Regions from separate parts of the Streptomyces sp. NPDC033178 genome, predicted to be linked through region 3. Evidence: predicted binding sites of a transcription regulator. Region 3 holds the regulator's gene; each other region holds the start of a gene.
The links. Region 3 encodes HspR, which represses chaperone genes until heat shock. Its sites were predicted from a motif close to TTGAGNNNNNNNNNCTCAA; they were not measured.
Positions count from the first base shown of each region.

Region 1 (3,272 bases), on a different contig from region 3:
CAGCTGGCCACCCTGGCCCTGCACCGCAAGGGTGAGTCGGACCTGGTGGAGCGGGACGGCATGTGGTTCCTCTTCGCCACCTGCGAGGTTCCCGAGGCCGAGCTGAACTCGGAGCCGGTGGACTTCCTGGGCATCGATCTGGGCATCGTGAACATTGCCACCACCTCGGACGGCGAGATCATGGCCGGACGCGACCTCAACCGCATCCGGGTCCGCGAACGGAGCCTGCGTACCAAACTGCAGAAGAAGAACACCCCGTCAGCCAAGCGTCGGTTGAAGAAGCGGCGGCGCAGGGAGGCCCGGCGGGCGAAGGACATCAACCACAAGATCGCGAAGCGTGTGGTGGCCGAGGCGGAACGCACCGGTCGCGGAATCGCCCTGGAAGACCTCACGGGCATCCGCGAGCGGGTACGGCTGAGGAAGCCCCAACGGGCCACCATGAGCAGTTGGGGATTCGCCCAGCTGGGGCAGTTCATCGCGTACAAGGCCCGCAAGGCCGGGGTGCCGGTGGTGCACGTCGATCCGGCGTACACCTCGCGCACCTGCGCCGAGTGCGGGCACATCGACAAGGCGAACCGGGTCTCCCAGGTCTGGTTCGCGTGCCGGTCGTGCGGATTCGTTGATCACGCCGATCGGAACGGCTCCCGCAACATCCGCGCCAGAGCGTGGGAGTTGTGGCGACGCGGGGCCCCGTCAACGGCCCCGGTCCCACCCCGAAACCCAAGGGTGGGACTGGACGCAAACGGCACGTCACCGCCAGTGGCGACCGTTGTGCAAGCCCGGCACCTCAGTCCCGGGTAGTTGACCCCTTGTGGAAACCCGGAGCAAGCGGCCCCACATCTGTCCGGCGTCACCCGTGCCCCAGCGCCGACGTCAGAGCGATCTCGACGACCACCCGCGAAGGGTTGGGTGACGGGGTCCGGCCGTAGCGCTCGGCGTACCGCCGCTCCGCCTCCGCGACCCGCGCCGGATCCGTGGAAACCGTCGCGCGCCCCTCCAGCGTCGCCCACCGCCGCCCGTCCACCTGACAGACCGCGACCGGGATGCCGTCGGGCCCGCCGGCCAGCACGTTCCGCACCTTCGTGCTGGACTTGTTCGCGATCACCCGAGCGAGACCGGCCTCCGGATCGTATGTAACCCCGACGGGCACCACATGCGGGGTGCCGTCGGGACGGAGGGTGGTCAGGGTGCACAGGTGACGTTCCCGCCAGAAACCGAGGTACGAGTCGTCGGGATCGTGCGGGTTCACGGGGTACGAGGCCATGGACCGGAACTTAGCCGCTGACCCTCGCCCGCATCTTCTTGAGTGGAATAGACTCAACTTTGTGTACGTTGGTTGGGTCAGCCAACCTGGAGCACGAGGAGGAGAACGGACACGTGGACGCCGAGCTGACCAACAGGAGCCGGGACGCGATCAACGCGGCCAGCAACCGGGCCGTGACCGGGGGGCACGCCGATCTCACCCCCGCGCATCTGCTCCTCGCGCTCCTTGAGGGGCAGGAGAACGAGAACATCACCGACCTGCTGGCCGCCGTCGAGGCCGACCAGGCGGGCGTACGGACCGGCGCGGAGCGCGTGCTGAGCGCGTTGCCCAGCGTGACGGGCTCCACCGTCGCCCCGCCGCAGCCCAACCGCGAGCTGCTCGCCGTCATCGCCGACGCCTCCGAGCGTGCCAAGGAACTGGGCGACGAGTACCTCTCCACCGAGCACCTGCTCATCGGGATCGCGGCGAAGGGCGGCCGGAGCGGGGACGTACTCTCCCAGCACGGGGCCAGTGCGAAAAAGCTGCTTGAGGCCTTTCAGAAGAGCAGGGGAGGGCGCCGGGTGACCACTCCGGATCCCGAGGGCCAGTACAAGGCACTCGAAAAGTTCGGTACGGACTTCACCGCGGCCGCGCGTGAGGGCAAGCTCGACCCCGTCATCGGCCGTGACCAGGAGATCCGCCGGGTCGTCCAGGTGCTGTCCCGGCGCACCAAGAACAACCCCGTCCTCATCGGCGAGCCCGGCGTCGGCAAGACCGCCGTCGTCGAGGGGCTCGCCCAGCGGATCGTGAAGGGTGACGTCCCGGAGTCGCTCAAGAACAAGCGGCTCGTCTCGCTCGACCTGGGCGCGATGGTGGCCGGTGCCAAGTACCGCGGTGAGTTCGAGGAGCGCCTGAAGACGGTCCTGGCCGAGATCAAGGACTCCGACGGGCAGATCATCACGTTCATCGACGAGCTGCACACCGTCGTGGGCGCGGGCGCCGGCGGCGACTCCTCCATGGACGCCGGCAACATGCTGAAGCCGATGCTCGCCCGCGGTGAGCTGCGCATGGTCGGTGCGACGACCCTGGACGAGTACCGCGAGCGGATCGAGAAGGACCCCGCCCTAGAACGCCGCTTCCAGCAGGTGCTGGTCGCCGAGCCGACCGTCGAGGACACCATCGCGATCCTGCGCGGACTCAAGGGACGGTACGAGGCCCACCACAAGGTCGTGATCGCGGACAGCGCGCTCGTCGCCGCCGCCACGCTCTCCGACCGGTACATCACCTCCCGCTTCCTGCCCGACAAGGCCATCGACCTCGTCGACGAGTCCGCGTCCCGGCTGCGGATGGAGATCGACTCGTCCCCCGTCGAGATCGACGAACTCCAGCGGGCCGTCGACCGGCTCCGTATGGAGGAGCTCGCGCTCGACAAGGAGACCGACCCCGCCTCCAAGCAGCGCCTGGAGAAGCTGCGCCGCGACCTCGCCGACAAGGAGGAGGAGCTGCGCGGCCTCACCGCCCGCTGGGAGAAGGAGAAGCAGTCCCTCAACCGCGTCGGTGAACTGAAGGAGAAGCTCGACGAACTGCGCGGCCAGGCCGAACGGGCCCAGCGCGACGGCGACTTCGACACCGCCTCCAAGCTGCTGTACGGCGAGATCCCCACCCTGGAAAGGGACTTGGAGGAAGCCTCCGAGGCCGAGGAGGAGGCCGCCAAGGGCACGATGGTGAAGGAGGAGGTCGGCCCGGACGACATCGCGGACGTGGTCGGCGCCTGGACCGGCATCCCCGCCGGACGCCTTCTGGAGGGCGAGACCCAGAAACTCCTGCGCATGGAAGAGGAGTTGGGCCGCAGGCTGATCGGCCAGACCGAGGCCGTACAGGCCGTCTCGGACGCCGTACGCCGCACGCGCGCGGGCATCGCCGACCCGGACCGCCCGACCGGCTCGTTCCTCTTCCTCGGCCCCACCGGCGTCGGCAAGACCGAACTCGCCAAGGCCCTCGCGGACTTCCTCTTCGACGACGAGCGGGC
Region 1 covers NZ_JBVIPT010000017.1:276,135-279,406, reverse strand. Annotated here, with positions in the region: gene ACZ5VQ_RS36130 (RNA-guided endonuclease InsQ/TnpB family protein) at 1-801, shown strand, start outside; gene ACZ5VQ_RS36125 (pyridoxamine 5'-phosphate oxidase family protein) at 851-1,264, opposite strand; gene clpB (ATP-dependent chaperone ClpB) at 1,378-3,272, shown strand, end outside.
Region 1: clpB (ATP-dependent chaperone ClpB) is a predicted target of HspR. The motif match lies at 1,303-1,321, and genes of this name have one in related genera.

Region 2 (3,272 bases), on a different contig from region 3:
AGACAGCCCGGCCGTGCGAAGCTGAGGGTGGGGGTGACGGAAGGAGCCTCCACGGTGAAAAGGCCTGTGACGAGCGGCGCGGAGACGAGGAACCCCGCTGCACCCTCCGCCTCCACCGGCTCCACCGCCGATCCGGACGCCGTTCGCGCCACTGATCCGTACGCCGCTCCCGCCGCCGGGCTCGACGGCATCCCGCGGCAGCGGCCTCTCGCCGTCGAGAGCGCGCACGTCGCTGTCGCCGCCCGTGCGCCCGCCGTCGCCGAGAACGCGCCCGCCACCACCGGGAGCGCCCGGCCCCTGCCCGCCCGCCTCCGCCGCGTCCGGCCCTGGCGGCTGTTCCCCACGCCCACCGGGACCCCTTTCACCTTCGGGTACGCGGTCGTCCTCGCGGTGACCTCTCTCATCGCCGAGTACGCGGACCCGGGCCTGGTGGGCCGGGTGCTCCAGGCGTCCAGTACCGATGTGGCGCATCTGGCGCAGTCGCCGGTGCGTGTGCTGGTCGCCAGCGCGCTGTGGATCGCGGGCGGCCTCACGTCGGCGTACGTGATCGCCTTTCTGCTGGTGCTCACCGCGTTGGAGCGGCGGATCGGCGGGTGGCGTACGGCGGGCGTCTTCCTGCTGGGCCACGGCCTGGCGACGCTGGCCACCGAGATACCCGTCGGCCTCTCCGTCCTCGCCGGACATCTCCCCGAGAGCTCGCTCCACCGCTACGACTACGGCATCAGCTTCGGCGTCGCCGCGAGCGTCGGCGCGCTGGCCGGGCTGCTGCGGCCCTGGCTGTGCCTGACCGTGCTCGCGGTGTTCGGCTGGATGGTCGTCGGTGACCTGATCGCCTTCACGGATCCGATGACGAACTGGGGACACCTGATGGCACTGGCCATAGGGGTGGCCACCTGGCCGCTGCTGTGGCGGGTCAGCTCCAGGACGACGACCGGGTCCACGGAGACCCCTCGTACGGCACGGGCCTGCCCGTGAACGCGTCGAGGAGCATGCGGTCGCCGACCGGCCGGTCCAGTTTCACCGTCACCTTCTTCGCGCGCAGGTCCGATGTGCAGGGACCGTCGGAGGGGTTGCGGAACCAGGCGGAGAACACCACGTTGTCCTCGCTCTCCAGCACGGCGACCCCGGGGCCGTCGTCACAGGACCCGTGGTGGGCGCGCAGGACGACGGTCCGGCCGTCCCGCGACACCGTGTCCAGCCCGGCGAGCTCCCACAGGGCGGCCGACAGGTCCGGCAGGGGTTTGACCGGGGGCCTGGGAAGCTTCGAGGCGACGACCGCGACGCGCTTGAGCGGGGTGTCGTAGCCCTTGATCGTGAAGTGCCAGGCGGGGACCGTCGCCGTCCCCCGGCTGGTGTGGATCGTCATCTCCCCGAGCCGCGCACCGGTCACGGTGAGCCGGGGCCCGGGACCGGAAGCCCCGCCGACCTTCTCGTACGCCGCCCGCGCGGAGACGACCGGAAGGGCCAGCGAGTCGCCGCTGGCCCAGCGGACCTCCCCCTTCTTCGGCGGGGCGCCGGGAAGGGAAGCGCGGAGCTCGAAGTTCTGACGCTGGTACGCCTGCTTGTCGGCGTCGTTGTGGAACGCCCCCTCGGGCAGGCGGACCGGATCCCCCAGCGGGAAGTAGCCCTCACGCCACACCCGTGCGGCCTCCGAGCCCTCCCAGGCGTCGGAGACCTGACGCGCGCGTTCCGCGGTACGGGCCGGGTCGTGCCGTGAGCCGCCGTCGCCGTACTTGTCCGCGCATCCGGAGGCTCCGACGGCCGCGGTGACGAACAGGCCTGTGACAACGAGAAACCTACGCAGCCGAGCGGTCCACATGATGCCCCCGAGGCAGACGACTGGAACGGACGAGCAATCCGACGCTGCACCTGTGACGCACCGGCCGGGCGAGACGTTCACCGGCGTTCACCGACGTGATCGCTCACAGCGAACAGCGCCTGGGGAACAATCGAAGGCTCACATGCATTGAGTCGGCATAGCTCAACTTGACTGCCGAAGGGGAGATCATGGCTTTGACGTCCGTTCCGCTCACCCTGCCCGTGCTGCCGCTCGACGACGAGGTCGTGCTGCCCGGAATGGTGGTGCCCCTGGACCTCAACGACACGGATGTACGGGCCGCGGTGGAGGCCGCACAGGCCGCCGCGCGTTCCAGTGGAGGAAGCAAGCCGAGGGTGCTGCTTGTTCCACGGATCGACGGGACGTACGCGAACACGGGCGTGCTCGGCACGGTCGAGCAGGTCGGACGCCTCGCCGACGGCGACCCCGGCGCCCTGATCCGCGGCCGCGGCCGGGTCCGCGTGGGTGCCGGTACGACCGGCCCCGGAGCCGCTCTGTGGGTGGAGGGCGTCCAGGTCGAGGAGACCGTGCCCGACCCGCTGCCCGGCGCCGTGACCGAGCTGGTCAAGGAGTACAAGGCGCTGGCCACCAACTGGCTGAAGAAGCGTGCCGCCTGGCAGGTCGTGGACCGCGTCCAGGCCATTGACGACGTGTCCGCACTCGCCGACAACTCCGGATACTCACCGTTCCTCACGACCGCCCAGAAGGTCGAGCTCCTGGAGACCGCCGACCCGGTGGCCCGGCTGAAGCTCGCCACCGAGCAGCTGCGCGAGCACCTCGCCGAGCAGGATGTCGCCGAGTCCATCGCCAAGGACGTACAGGAAGGCGTGGACAAGCAGCAGCGGGAGTTCCTGCTGCGGCGCCAGCTGGAGGCCGTCCGCAAGGAGCTGCGCGAGCTGAACGGCGAGGCGGAGGGCGAGGAGTCCGACGACTACCGGACCCGCGTCGAGGCGGCCGACCTCCCCGAGAAGGTCCGCGAGGCCGCGCTCAAGGAGGTCGAGAAGCTGGAGCGCTCCAGCGACCAGTCGCCCGAGGGCTCCTGGATCCGCACCTGGCTCGACACCGTCCTGGAGCTCCCCTGGAACGAGCGCACCGAGGACGAGTACGACATCCAGGGCGCCAAGGCGATCCTGGATGCCGAGCACGCCGGCCTCGATGACGTGAAGGAGCGGATCACCGAGTACCTGGCGGTGCGCAAGCGGCGCAACGACCGGGGTCTGGGTGTCGTCGGCGGCCGCCGCGGCGGTGCCGTGCTCGCGCTCGTCGGACCTCCCGGCGTCGGCAAGACCAGCCTCGGCGAGTCCGTCGCGCACGCCATGGGCCGCAAGTTCGTCCGGGTCGCCCTCGGCGGCGTACGGGACGAGGCGGAGATCCGCGGACACCGGCGCACGTACGTCGGCGCGCTGCCCGGCCGGGTCGTTCGGGCCATCAAGGA
Region 2 covers NZ_JBVIPT010000002.1:599,221-602,492, forward strand. Annotated here, with positions in the region: gene ACZ5VQ_RS06575 (rhomboid-like protein) at 55-975, shown strand; gene ACZ5VQ_RS06580 (hypothetical protein) at 914-1,819, opposite strand; gene lon (endopeptidase La) at 2,008-3,272, shown strand, end outside.
Region 2: lon (endopeptidase La) is a predicted target of HspR. The motif match lies at 1,967-1,985, and genes of this name have one in related genera.

Region 3 (3,272 bases):
AGGGCGACGAGACGGACGGGACGCAGGCGGCCGACGACAAGGAGAGCGGTGGCCCGGACGAGGGCTGACGTGAAACAGGGCGTACGCGCGCCCGTATGCAGCACGAACACCAAGCGCGTACGTGACAGTGACGTGCGGAAGGAGGGGCGTCGAGGATGAGCACCAAGGACTTCATCGAGAAGGACTACTACAAGGTCCTCGGCGTCCCCAAGGACGCCACCGAGGCCGAGATCAAGAAGGCGTACCGGAAGCTCGCCCGCGAGTACCACCCGGACGCCAACAAGGGGAACGCGAAGGCCGAGGACCGCTTCAAGGAGATCTCCGAGGCGAACGACATCCTCGGGGACCCCAAGAAGCGCAAGGAGTACGACGAGGCGCGCGCCCTCTTCGGCAACGGCGGGTTCAGGCCGGGACCGGGCGCCGGAGGCGGCAACTTCAACTTCGACCTGGGCGACCTCTTCGGAGGCGGCCCGGGTCAGGGCGGAGCGGGCGGCCAGGGCGGTGCCGGCGGCTTCGGCGGCGGTATCGGTGACGTCTTCGGCGGGCTGTTCAACCGCGGTGGTGCCACCACCGGCACGCGTACGCAGCCGCGGCGCGGCCAGGACATCGACACCGAGGTCACGCTCAGCTTTACGGAGGCGGTGGACGGGGCGACCGTTCCCCTCCGCATGACCTCGCAGTCCCCCTGCAAGGCCTGTTCGGGCACCGGCGACAAGAACGGCACACCGCGCGTGTGCCCGACCTGCGTCGGCACCGGCCAGGTGGCGCGCGGCTCGGGCGGCGGCTTCTCGCTGACCGACCCGTGCCCCGACTGCAAGGGCCGCGGCCTGATCGCGGAGCACGCGTGCCTGGTCTGCAACGGCTCGGGGCGCGCCAAGTCGTCCCGCACCATGCAGGTCCGTATCCCGGCCGGGGTGTCGGACAACCAGCGCATCCGGCTCCGCGGCAAGGGCGCCCCGGGCGAGCGGGGCGGACCGGCGGGCGACCTCTACGTCACCGTGCACGTCGACGCGCACCCGGTCTTCGGCCGCAAGGGCGACAACCTCACCGTCACCGTCCCCGTCACCTTCACGGAGGCGGCGCTCGGCGGCGAGGTCCGCGTGCCCACGCTCGGGGGACCCCCGGTCACCCTGAAGCTGCCCCCGGGCACACCCAACGGCCGTACTATGCGCGCCCGTGGCAAGGGCGCGGTCCGCAAGGACGGCACCCGCGGGGACCTGTTGGTCACCGTCGAGGTGAGTGTCCCCACGGACGTGACGGGGAAGGCTCGTGACGCGCTCGAGGCGTATCGCGAGGCCACCGCGGACGAGGACCCGCGGGCGGAGCTGTTCCAGGCCGCGAAGGGAGCATGAGGACACCATGGACGCAACCGGACGCCGTCGACAGAGTTCTTATTCCGCATATGAGCTGACGGAAGAAACACCGGTGTACGTCATCTCGGTGGCCGCCCAGCTCTCCGGCCTGCACCCGCAGACCCTCCGCCAGTACGACCGCCTCGGCCTGGTCTCCCCGGACCGCACGGCCGGGCGCGGCCGCCGCTACTCGGCCCGTGACATCGAACTGCTGCGCACCGTCCAGCAGTTGTCGCAGGACGAGGGCATCAACCTCGCCGGCATCAAGCGCATCATCGAGCTGGAGAACCAGGTCGCCGCGCTCCAGTCCCGCGTCGCGGAGATGGAAGCGGCCCTGGACGGCGCGGCGGCCGCGATGCAGCAGCGCGAGGCCGCCGTCCACGCCTCGTACCGCCGCGACCTGGTCCCGTACCAGGAGGTCCAGCAGACGAGCGCGCTGGTGGTGTGGCGCCCTAAGCGACAGCAGTCGGACTGACGCTTCGTCAAGTACGTGGAGGGGCCCGGAGGTTCGACCGAACCGCCGGGCCCCTCCACGTACTGCGATCATGTACGGAATCTGCTGATCGCTGGGAATCACTGGGGGAATGGAGCTTTCCCATGGCCATGGTGGGCCTGTTCTGGATCGCCGAGGGCGATGTGTATGTGGGGGCGAAACCGTCCGGGCGCGCCCCGGGGGTGCGGCTGACGCCGGAGGGGGTCGTGTCGCTCGGTGACGGCAGTTCGGACCTGTGGCCGTGGGACGAGGTGCGTGGGCTGACCGTCGAGGACGTCCCGTTGAAGACCCTCAAGCGTCGGATCAGCGTGATGGTGGACATGGTGCTGACCGTGACCAGCTTCGGCGAGACCGATGCGCCGCCGATGATGAGCGTCCTCGTCGAAACGGCCGACGGGACAACCGACTTGACCGTGTACGCGGCGGCGTCCAGCTACTCCCAGGCGGAGTACGAACTTTCGGTGTCCCTCCTCTCCCACCTGACGGCGGGCGAGGCCACCCTGCGCGCGACGCTGGCCGCCATGGCGCAGTGGGGCCGGGCGCAGGAGGAAGGGTCGCCCCGGGCGGCGGAGCGGGAGGGGTTGCTGCGGGAGTGGGTCGGGGTCGGCAGCGTCTCTGATCAGCTTAGGGAAACGTAGTCAGGCCTAGTGCCTGGTACGTGTTCCCACCGAGGAGGGGAGGCGTGGGCGTGCAGGTGGAAACCCGCACCCAGGACTGCCCCTCGCGGACGATGTGAGCTGATCGTCGTCACGCCCTGGTTCCGGAGGGCTGCACGAGGCAGCCGAGTCGGGTCCGTGTGAGCGTGTCCCTCCGGACGCTGGCCCGCCTGAGCGGGGGAGGGTGTCCGGCGTCGCCTGGGCGTCGGACATGCTGCTTTCGTCGGGCCGGTCTTGGATCTGTCCCGACTGGTCTTTGGCGTGATGACTGCCTGGGCTTCGAGTTTGTCGACCACGTTGCGGATCACCATGGCGCCGTTGGTGCGGTCCATGACGGTTTTCGCCTGGTGGGTGAGTCCGCGTGCGGCGATGCGCCGCCAGGCACCCTGGTCACGGTCGCCCTGCCAGCCGCACGAGCGGCAGACGGCCCATTTCCAGCCCGGCACGGTCGGCCGGTCGGGGGCCTTGCGGTGGCGCAGCGGAACCAGACACTGCGGGCAGTGCTTCGAGGTGTTGCGGGCCGGAACCGTCACCACGGCGATGCCCGCCTCGGCGGACAGATGCCGCATCCGGTCCACGATCTGCCCACGCACCGCCTGTGACATGCGGGTGTTGTGGTTGCGGCCCATGCCCCGGGCTTCCATCGACCGCAGATCCTCGACGTAAATGACGGTGGCCCCGGCGGCGATCGCCTGGTCCACCGCCCAGCGGGCGGCAGACCAGGACAGGGCGTCGTTCAGGTTCGAGCGGCGGGTCGAGACGCGCCGGATC
Region 3 covers NZ_JBVIPT010000004.1:580,512-583,783, forward strand. Annotated here, with positions in the region: gene grpE (nucleotide exchange factor GrpE) at 1-68, shown strand, start outside; gene dnaJ (molecular chaperone DnaJ) at 156-1,352, shown strand; gene ACZ5VQ_RS13335 (heat shock protein transcriptional repressor HspR) at 1,360-1,827, shown strand; gene ACZ5VQ_RS13340 (hypothetical protein) at 1,950-2,483, shown strand; gene ACZ5VQ_RS13345 (zinc ribbon domain-containing protein) at 2,465-3,272, opposite strand, start outside.